One region of the Hymenobacter glaciei genome, then DNA from elsewhere that is predicted to be linked to it. Evidence: riboswitches for the same ligand, from Rfam matches in the RefSeq annotation. Region 1 holds a riboswitch; each other region holds the start of a gene.
What was found. Region 1 has a riboswitch for cobalamin ahead of ABD837_RS21285 (acyl-CoA thioesterase). Riboswitches for the same ligand answer to the same signal wherever they lie in the genome.

Region 1 (3,267 bases):
TTCGGCACGTCGTCGGTGCTGGGGCCACTGCTAGGTGGTTTTTTAACCGACAAGGGCAACGGCCTTATTCCCGGGGTAGCGGGCTGGCGGCTGGTGTTCTACGTAAACCTGCCGCTGGGCCTGCTGGCCCTCTGGTTCATCGTCACGCAAATGCCGCCGCTGCGCCCGCGCACCGAGCCGAAGCCCTTCGATTACCTCTCGGCGGCGCTGCTAATGGGTGGGCTGGGGTCGTTGGTTGTCGTTCTGCAACTCAACCGGGCGCAGCACCCGTGGTCGGGGGCGCTTACGCTGGGACTGCTGGCCGGCGCGATGGTGGCGCTGGTGCTGTTTGTGGTACGCAGCCTGCGGCACGAAAACCCCATTCTCAACTTCGGCCTGTTCAAAAACCCGGTGTTCCGGTCGGCCAACGCGGCGCTGTTTTTCATGGGCGGGGCCTTTTTGGGCGTCATCATCTTCGAGCCCCTGTTCATGGTGAACGTGCTGGGCGAGTCGGCCACGCGGGCCGGGGCCAGCCTCATGCCGCTGTCGTTGGGCGTGGTCACGGGCTCGATGCTGGCCGGCCAGATGGTGTCGCGCTTCGGCCACTACAAGCGCTGGATGCTGGGCGGCCTTGTGCTGCTGCTGGTTGGGCTGAGCTTGCTGGCCACCATGCCACCCACCGTGCAGTATTATCAGGTACTTATGTATCTGGCTGTATGCGGGCTGGGCCTCGGGCCCACCATGCCGCTCTACACTCTGGCGGTGCAAAATGCTACGGAGCCTGCGCTCATGGGCCAGGCTACTTCCGCCAGCCAGTTTTTCCGGCAGATTGGCGGGGCGCTGGCAGCTTCGGCACTGGGTGCGGTGCTCAGCTTCACGCTGGCCCACGAGCTGCCCACCTCTGCGCAAGCCCCCGCCACGAGCCAGACGGTGGTGGCCGAAGGGCCGGCCCTGCCCTCAGCCGCCGCAACAGCCCGCGCCAACCCGCAAGTGCGGGCAGCCTTCGCCACGGCCATCCACCGGGTTTACATGGTTGACATTCTACTGGTTGTAGGAGGCTTGCTGCTCACGCTGCTGGTGCCAGAACTGCCGCTGCGCAAAGCCAACGAGAAAGTGCCAACGATAGCGGAGTAGTTAGGTATTTCAAACAGAACGTCATGCAGAGCGCAGCGAAGCATCTCGCGTGCTGTTGCTAACCCAAGATGTTCGCACGATTGAGTTAGTGGTGGCGGGCAAGATGCTTCGCTGCGCTCTGCATGACGTTCTGTTTATTCTGTTCGGCCAGCGCCCTGCCATACATGGTGTACCTTCGCGCCGTTGGTTCTCGGTTTGATTTCCTTCAATCAGCGGACGGTTTTTTCCTTGGGCTTCGGCTTGGGTAAAGATTAAAAGGGAATCGGGTGCAACTCCCGAACAGACGCGCTACTGTGAGTTTCCCGGCCCCGATGGGCCGGAGCCGGTGGCCCCATTGCAAGCCCATTGGCCCGCTATTACCGGGCTGAGAAGGGCGGGGCCTACCCGAAACAAGTCAGGAGACCTGCCGGCCGCCGAGTGATGCTGCCCTCGCGCTTTGGGGCTGGCATCGGCGGTGCCGTACCGCCGCGCCATGGGCGCGGGCGGGATGGCGTGCGGCCGGTGGCTGGCTTTATGAGAATGGGCTTGAAAGCAGGCCGAGGCCGTTTATCACCTCCTTTCCCATTACCCATGCTTCTAACCGACCGCATTGCCCGTGCCGAAACGCGCATTTTCAAAGCCGTGTTTCCCAATACCACCAACCATTACGATACCCTTTTCGGTGGCACCACCCTGCTGCTGATGGACGAAGTGGCCTTCATTGCCGCCACCCGCTTTTCGCGCCTGAAAATGGTAACCGTGTCATCCGAGCGGGTCGATTTCACGCACCCCATTCCCGGCGGCTCGCTGGTAGAACTGGTGGCCAACATCGAGCATGTAGGCCGCACCAGCCTGAAAGTGCGCGTCGATTTGTTTGTGGAGCAGATGTATTCCGACGACCGCCACAAAGCCGTGACGGGCCTGTTCACCTTCGTGGCGGTAGATGAGCACAAGCGGCCCGTGCGCATTCTTAAGGCCGAATAGCAGGGCCACAGACTGGGGCGTCGAGTATCTTTCGGCGCCCTCAGCCATTCCCTTTTCGCATGAATCCAAACCTGCAAGCGCATTACAATGCCATGCGCGAGGCCGCCATCCAGCGGCTGGCCCAGGGCGATGCCGAGCTGGACCCACTTATTGATTACGAAGCAAATCTGCGCATGGGCATCACGCTGCTCACCCGGCCGGCCGCGTCCATTACCGCCGCCATCGAAGCTATGCTGGCCGATTTCCGGCTGACCGAGCCGGAGCAGTACTACTATCCAGCCTCGGACATTCACCTTACTATTCTATCAATAATATCGTGCTACAGCGGCTTTAAGCTGACTGATATTAGCTCTGTTGAATACGTGGAAGCCTTGCGCAATATCCTGCATAATGTTAGGCCATTCACTATCACCTTCACTGGCCTCACGGCCTCGCCGGGCGGTATTATGGTGCAGGGATTTGCAGCGGATAACGCGTTGAATGGCCTGCGTGATGAGCTGCGCCTGTTTTTCCGCGCCTCCGGTTTCCAGCAGTCCATCGACCAGCGGTACAGCATTCAAACAGCCCATACCACAGTGTTGCGTTTCAGAAGCAAGCTGCGCAACGGCCCGGCACTGCTCAAAAAACTCGAGCAATACCAGTACCATCCCTTCGGCTCATTCGAGGTGAATGTGCTGGAGTTGGTGTACAACGACTGGTACCAGCGGGCCGCCAACACGGTACTGCTGGAGCGGTATGCACTGTGAGTTAGTTTTAGATATGGGTTTGCTTGCCCAGCCCCACCCAGCCGCGCTGCATGGCGTAGTAAATGGCCGTGCCCACCACCAGCCCCACCAGGTAGCCATACGGCAGCCCGGCGCAAAGCAGGCCCACCAACAGCGCCACCAGCAAGTCGCTGCGGTTGCTGCTCACGTCGCGCAGCAGCGTGGCCAATGAGAGCGCCTCAAACAGCAGCAGCACCCCCAGCACCGGCAACGGAAAAATCTGCACCACATCAGCAAAGCCCTGGCTGAAAAACAGCCCCAGCACCAGGAAGATGCCACCGTAGATAACGACAGAACCGCCCGTGCGCGCCCCAAACGCATAGTGGCCCACCATGCCGCCCGAGCCGTGGCACACCGGGAAGCCCCCGAAAAACGGGTTGGCCAGGTTCATCAAGGCATAGGTGAAGCTGATTTTCTTAATGGTAAG
Region 2 (3,267 bases), on a different contig from region 1:
TAAAAGAGAAGAATAAACAGCGCCGGCCGTAGCCGGCAGATTGGGGAGTTAAGTGAAAGTGTTGAAATCAGAAATCGACCCGCAGGCTGCCGCCCAAGCTGCGGGGCGGGGCCGGCCGGCCGGGGTAGCTCTCGTAGGCTTGGCCCAGCAGGTTGTTGGCCTGCGCCAGCAGCAACAGCTGCGTGCTGCCCGGGCCGCGCAACGTGCGCCCCAGGGTGGCCCCCAGCAGCAGCGTGCCGGGCAGGTAGTCTATTCCCGAAGCATTGATGTAGCGGTAGCTGCCGAACACCAGCGTGCTGCTGGCCAGCCAGCCACGCCAGCGGTGGTCGGTGCCGAAGCTGGCCTGGTGCCGGGGCACAAAAGCCAGTTGCACGCCCACGGGGTCGGGGTCGTCGGACGTGCCCTGGGTTTTGCGGGTGTCGGTGAGGTGGTAAGCTACCTGGGCGGAGCCGGTGTAGCGGCCCTGGCGCAGGCGCAGCGTTGTGCTCATTTCCAGTCCCTGGCTGCGCACGCGGCGCAGGTTGCGTGGGCTCCAGATACCGGTGCGGTTGCTGGGCAGCCACTGCACCCAGTCGTCTACCTCCTGCCGGAAAGCAGTGAGCTCGGTTTCAAGCGTGAGCCCCTTTCCTGTAGCCAGCCGATGGCGCAGGCCCGCTTCGTAACCAAAGCCTGATTCGGACCGCAGGTCGGGGTTGCCGCCGGGCCGCCAGTACCGCTCGTTCAGAGTGGGGGCACGGTAGCTGCGAGCCGCGCTGGCCTTGGCCGTGAGCGAATGGGTGAACGCGCGGGTTGATGAATTGCCGAACGGCCGAATGGCTGAGCCGGGCAAAGCTGGATTCGCTACTTCTAAAGCCACCGCAGAGTCGGCTAAGGCGGCGGTTGCCGAGCGCAACAGGTCCCACTCCAAGCCCAGGGTGGGCGTGAGAGGCGCCAGGCCGGCGGGCAGCGCAGCCTGGCGCAGGTTGGCCGAGAGGCGCAGGGTCGGGCGCGGGTCGTAGCGCAAAAGGGCGAAAGCCGCCGCGCGGTTTTCACGTATGGGGGTCCCGCCGTAGCCATCCACCAGCGCGGCGAAGTGCTGAACCTCAGCACCCAGGCGCAGGCTGCCGCGTGCGCCCAGGGCGGCGGTGTGCTCGGCCTGGGCCTGGGTGGTGCGCACCCGCGAGTTGCTGGGTGCGCCGCCGTCGCGGTAGTTCAGCACGTCTTCGAACCAGGCGGTGCGGCCGCTCCACTGGCCCCGGGCCCCTACGTGGCGGTAGCCCAGCGTGAGGCGGCGGCTCTGGTCGCGCTCGCGGGCCTGGCCGCCGATGATGCCGGTGCCGGACTGGATTTCGCGGTCAGTGTCGGTTAGCCAGGCGGCCGCGGTGAGCTCACTTGCTCGGCCCACCCGCCAAGCCAGGTCGGGGCTAAAGCTCCACTGATGGCGCAGGGCAGCATTTTGCAGGGAGTAGCGCACCGGGCCGCGCGCTTCCTGCACCACGTAGGAGTAGTTGTTCTGCGCCTCACGGTAGCTAGCCGCCACCCGCACTGCCAACGTCGCCGAAGCTGCCCGGGCCTCGAAGTTGCCCCCTAGCAAGCCGAAGCTGCCAGCATCGAGCTGCACGCTGTTGTGGTTACCAACTCGCCAATCAGGGGCGCCGTCGAGCAGGACCGCGCCGCCTACGGCGCCGCTCCCATACAGCGCAGCCGCCGGCCCGGGCTGAATGCTGACGCGGGTGCTGGCCCCGACGGGCAGCAGCGCAAAGTCGGTCTGCCCCAGGGTGGGCAGCATGATGTTCAGCCCGTTCCAAAGCACTGCCGTGTGCTGGGCCGACGTACCACGTAGCGCAATGGAAGCCAGCTGACCCGGGCCGTAGTATTTGAGCGCCAACGGGGTGCGGGCCTGCAGCACCTCGGCTAGGTTACTACCGCGGTACTGGGCCAGCACGGCTGAGTCGAGCTCGGTGCGGGTGCTGCCTACGGCAAACCGCTCGGTGCCAACGGCCCGCACGCGCACTTCGCCCAGGCGGTGCAGCCGCCGGCTCAGGCGGGCTGAGTCCGCTGGCATCTGCGCCCAGGCGCTGCCCGCAACCGGTAGGGCCAGCAGCAAACCGGCCAGTGCCCGGCCAAACAAGGAATGAATACGCAACCGAATCAAATTCTCAGCGATGAAAATTCGATTCAAAATCTGCCCGCAAGCTCTTTCAATTGAAAGAAACCGGCTGCCAGACCGAGGCCGAAAAACAGTGGGATAATCTGGCTGCCCGAAAGCAACCGCTGTCTTCTTTCTCCATCCGTCCTCCGCGAATGCTGAACCTATGAATGCCCGGGCAGGTCTCCTGGCTTGCTTCGCCGAGCGGGCCGCCTTCCCAGTTGCCGGGCCGAAAAATCAGCTGGTAACCAGTGGCTTGTGTGGCCCGCTCCGATATGAAGCGTACAGTTGCGGGGACAGCTCCGGCGTTGAACCGGATTCCCTTTTCAGCCGCGCCCCGCGATTGGGGTCTGGCACCTTGGCGGCCCAAAGGTAAGGCGCGTAGCGTGGACTCTGCGAGTCCGCGCATAAACGAACATCTATTTGAAAGACGCGGACTCGCAGAGTCCACGCTACACCGCTACCGCCGCAGGGTGATGCCCACGAAGTACTCGTGGTCGCTGATGCGGTTCAGGGCCAGGTGAGTGCCGAGGTCGAGCTGCACGTTGGAGCTGACCTTGATGATGGGAGCCAGATTCACCGACGACTGCCAACGGCGCTGCTCGGTGTTCCATTGGGCCACGCCTTCGGCGAGCAGGCCGAAGTGTTTGGCAAAATCGTACTCCAGGGCTATAGAAGGCACCGCATTCAGGTAGTGCTGCGCAGACTCGCGGTCGTAATCGACTTCGGCTTCCACCTGGGCTTCGAAGTTGAGGTCGTCGCTGAGCTCCACGTCGATGGGCAGCACCACCCCGTATTCGACTGCCCCGTCGCCGACTTGGCCGCCAGTGGGCAGGCGCGCAAAGCCAATTACCGCCATGGCAAATTTGCCCTGCTGGTCGTCGCCCACGAAGTTGTGCTTGAGGCGCACCGTTACGTCGCCGAAGCCGGCATGGCGTTCCCGGTCCTGGGTGGGGTCGGAGGGCTGCTGCTTGTTGACGCTGTAGAGGGGCAGCTCGAGCTGCACGTCGGTGCGGCGGCTCAGGCCCAGCTTTAGCGTCGAGTACCCGGCGTGCCACTCGCGGCGCTGGCCATTGCTGCCCGAGCCGCTGTTGATGAGGCGCAGCGCATCCATTTCCAGCTGAAAGTGGCCGGCATCG
Region 3 (3,267 bases), on a different contig from region 1:
AGGCCACCAGCAGTGCCGCCGAGGCAATGAAGCCGTCGATGAGCAGCACCATGCCCAGCTCGGCGGCCCGCAGCATGGCCCCGCACAGCTGCGCGATTTCGAAGCCTCCGAACGTGGCCAGCACCGCCAGCGGGTCGGTGCCGTCTACGGCGGGGTGGGCGGCCACGGCGGCGGCCAGCACCGCGTGTTTGCGGGCCAGCCCGGCCGCGTCGAGGCCCGTGCCGCGGCCCACGCAGTCGGCCAGGGGCACACCGCCCAACCGGTGCAGCAGCACGGCAGCACTGCTGGTGTTGGCTATGCCCATCTCGCCAAAGCCCACCACGTTGCAGCCCGTGCCGTGCACCTCGCTCACCAGGGCCGCGCCCAGGTTCAGGGCCCGGTGCATTTCGGCCGGCGTCATGGCGGGCTCGTGCAAAAAGTTGCGGGTGCCTTCGGCGATTTTCTGGTTGCGCGCGGCCGGCAGATCGGCGAAGGAGCCGCGCACGCCGGCATCCACCACGCGCAGTTCGAGGCCGTGCAGGCGGCAGAACACATTGATGGCCGCCCCGCCCGCCGCGAAGTTGCGCACCATCTGGTGGGTTACGTCGGCGGGGTAGGCGCTCACGCCGGCCGCGGCAATCCCGTGGTCGGCCGCGAACACTAGCACGTGGGGCCGGTGCAGCACGGGCGTTATGGTTTGCTGAATGAGCGCGACCTGTCGGGCCAGGGCTTCGAGCTGCCCCAGCGCGCCCAGGGGCTTGGTTTTGGTGTCGATTTTGGCCTGAATGGTGGCGGCCAGTGCCGCGTCGGGCGGGCGCAGCGCCGGAATGGTGAATTCGTTCATCGGTAGTTAAGCATGAGCGAGGCGGGGCCGGGCCAGCACCGGAAAGCGCCACTGCGCGAGCTCTAGCCCGCCAAACAGCACGGTGCAGTAGAACAGGTTGCTCAGCAGCGAATGATTGAAAAACGGCAGCCCAGCCGCGTAGCAGGCCAGCAGCCCGGTGCCGGTTTGCGGATAAGTGGCTGAGCCCAGCCACACGCCGAAGTTGGTAATCAGGAAGAACAGCACCGCCGCGCCCACGCCGGCCCCGGCCACCCGCACGAAACTCACGCGCCGCAGCAGCCCGGCGTGGGCCAGCAGCGCCAGCAGGGCGTAGGTGCCGTACTGCCAGTAAAAGCCCGAATAAAACAGCTGCACGTGGCCCAGGTACTGGTAGTTGAGCACCAAATCGCTCAGCCACACGCCCAGCAGGGGCACCGCCACGGCCCAGCGCCGCCGGGCAAAGTACGCGCCCCCAAACAGGGCCATCGAATCGAGGGGGGCGAAATTGGGCAGGTGGGGCCAGTGCGGCAGGGCCACCCGGCCCAGCACGGCCAGCAGCACAAAGGCCAGCAACACCCAGAGACGCGGGGTCAGAACTTCTTTCATGGAAATAAAATGAGGTGGTAAGAGAAAGCGAGAAGGAGGGAAGTGAATGGGAGGCGGACAGTTCAGGCCGCCGCCACGGGTGGTAGCGCGGCGGCGGGCCGCACGGGCACCGACCGGCGGTGCCCGTCCACGGCCACGAAGGTGAACAGGCTGGTCACGGCCAGCAGCCGTTCGTCAGAGTCCATCTGCTCCATGAATAGCTCCATGCGCACCTGCAAGCTGCTGGTGCCCCCAAGCAGCGTGTCGTAGTGGTTGGCGGTGTTGGAAAACACGGCCTTGAAAATGCGCGTTTCGGCGCGGGCAAGCTGCGGGTCGGGCGAAGGAAGCATGGACGGCGGGCAAGCGGGTGGCAGACAGCAGCCGGGCGGCGGGCATGCCGGCCGGGTTACGCCCGCTGTTCCGTTTCCAAAGCCCTGGCCAGCAGCAAGCACCCTCCGGCCACGCAGCCGCTGGCCGCGTCCGGGAACCGGGGTGCTACTTCTGAGTAGAGCCCCATAGCGCGGAGGCAGCATCAGCCGGCGGAAGGCAGGTCTCCTGACTTGCTCCCGGCGGTCCGCCTTCTCGCCCCAATCCGGGGCAATGGCTGCGTGGAACGCCGTGGCCGGCCCAGGGCCGGCGGGAGCTTACAGTAGCGCGTCTGTCCGGGAGTTGCACCCGGTTCCCTTTTGATTCCGGCCGAAGCCGGAAACCTTTCGCCGTCGGGGTATGCAGCGCATTCCCCGCGTAACGGCGGCGAAGATACAGGTTTTGGGGCCCCGCGTGGCGAAAATTTGAGGGCGGTGCTTCCGCTTTACGCCGCGTAGGGGCAGCTGTTGAAGCAGCTGCTGCCCGTTTCGCCGGGGTTTAGCAGCTGCCCGGCTTCGGTGGTGGTGAGGGCCACGGCTCAGCGGGCGGCCGGGGTGAGCAGCAGCGGCCGGCTCGGGGTCCCCTACGGTCGAGGCAGCGGGTAGGGCGGCCGCGCTGGTCGCTGCCCTCGCAGGCCGGAAAGGCCAGTTGATAGTACTCGGTGCAATTTCAAGAGAAAAGGTAGCCCTGTTCGCAGCAATTGTTTAGGACTACTACCGCGAGGAAGAATTACAGGTCGCCTGGCGCATAGGCCGTGATTGCTCAGCCGTTAGGCAAAATAGGAGGCTTTTGTCCGTACTTTAGCATTAGCTTAAATACGATAGTAGTTTTTCCACTCTCTTTCTCCATGAATCCAACCTCCTGCGTTCGGGTCTTTGCCGACACCGACCACATTCAGCAGTGCCAGGAGCGCCTGGCCCAGGCAGCCCCCGCGCTAAGCTCGCTGGCCAGTGTGCTGGCCCTGGCCGGCAACGAAGTGCGCCTGCAGCTGCTCTTTCTGCTCGCCGACAAGCAGCTCTGCGTGTGCGATTTGGCTGACGTACTCAGAATGAACATTTCAGCCGTGTCGCAGCACCTGCGCAAGCTGAAGGACGGCGGGGTGGTCACCGCCCGCAAAGTTGGCCAAACCGTGTTCTATTCCCTCAACGCTGAGCACCTGCCCGTGCTTCAGCCCCTGCTGGCCCGCCTCACCGCCACCCAACCCGCCCAATGAACAACGCCCCTGTTCAACCATCCAAGTCCTTATTTGGCGCCGGCCTGCTGGCCGCGCTGGCCGCTTCGCTCTGCTGCATCACGCCATTGCTGGCCGTGGTTGGCGGCCTTGGCGGCGTGGCCAGTTCCTTTTCCTGGCTTGAACCCTACCGCCTCTACCTGGTGGGCCTCACGGTGGCCGTGCTCGGCTTCGCTTGGTACCGCCAGTTGCGCCCCGCGCTGGCAGCGGCCGACTGCTGCACTGTGCCCGAGAAACGCTCCGTTATGCAGTCAACCAGCTTCCTGGCGACTGTTACGGTGCT

Region 2: linked by a shared signal. The riboswitch ahead of ABD837_RS11625 (TonB-dependent receptor plug domain-containing protein) and the one ahead of ABD837_RS21285 (acyl-CoA thioesterase) in region 1 are both predicted to bind cobalamin.
Region 3: linked by a shared signal. The riboswitch ahead of ABD837_RS23585 (hypothetical protein) and the one ahead of ABD837_RS21285 (acyl-CoA thioesterase) in region 1 are both predicted to bind cobalamin.

The regions. Positions count from the first base shown of each region.
Region 1 covers NZ_BAABDK010000032.1:79,955-83,221, forward strand. Annotated here, with positions in the region: gene ABD837_RS21280 (MDR family MFS transporter) at 1-1,113, shown strand, start outside; cobalamin riboswitch at 1,314-1,538, shown strand; gene ABD837_RS21285 (acyl-CoA thioesterase) at 1,684-2,076, shown strand; gene ABD837_RS21290 (2'-5' RNA ligase family protein) at 2,136-2,822, shown strand; gene ABD837_RS21295 (putative sulfate/molybdate transporter) at 2,830-3,267, opposite strand, start outside.
Region 2 covers NZ_BAABDK010000017.1:190,953-194,219, forward strand. Annotated here, with positions in the region: gene ABD837_RS11625 (TonB-dependent receptor plug domain-containing protein) at 68-2,125, opposite strand; cobalamin riboswitch at 2,289-2,504, opposite strand; gene ABD837_RS11630 (transporter) at 2,589-3,267, opposite strand, start outside.
Region 3 covers NZ_BAABDK010000035.1:42,705-45,971, reverse strand. Annotated here, with positions in the region: gene cobT (nicotinate-nucleotide--dimethylbenzimidazole phosphoribosyltransferase) at 1-823, opposite strand, end outside; gene ABD837_RS23590 (DUF6580 family putative transport protein) at 830-1,408, opposite strand; gene ABD837_RS23585 (hypothetical protein) at 1,471-1,737, opposite strand; cobalamin riboswitch at 1,916-2,116, opposite strand; gene ABD837_RS23580 (ArsR/SmtB family transcription factor) at 2,601-2,966, shown strand; gene merTP (mercuric transport protein MerTP) at 2,963-3,267, shown strand, end outside.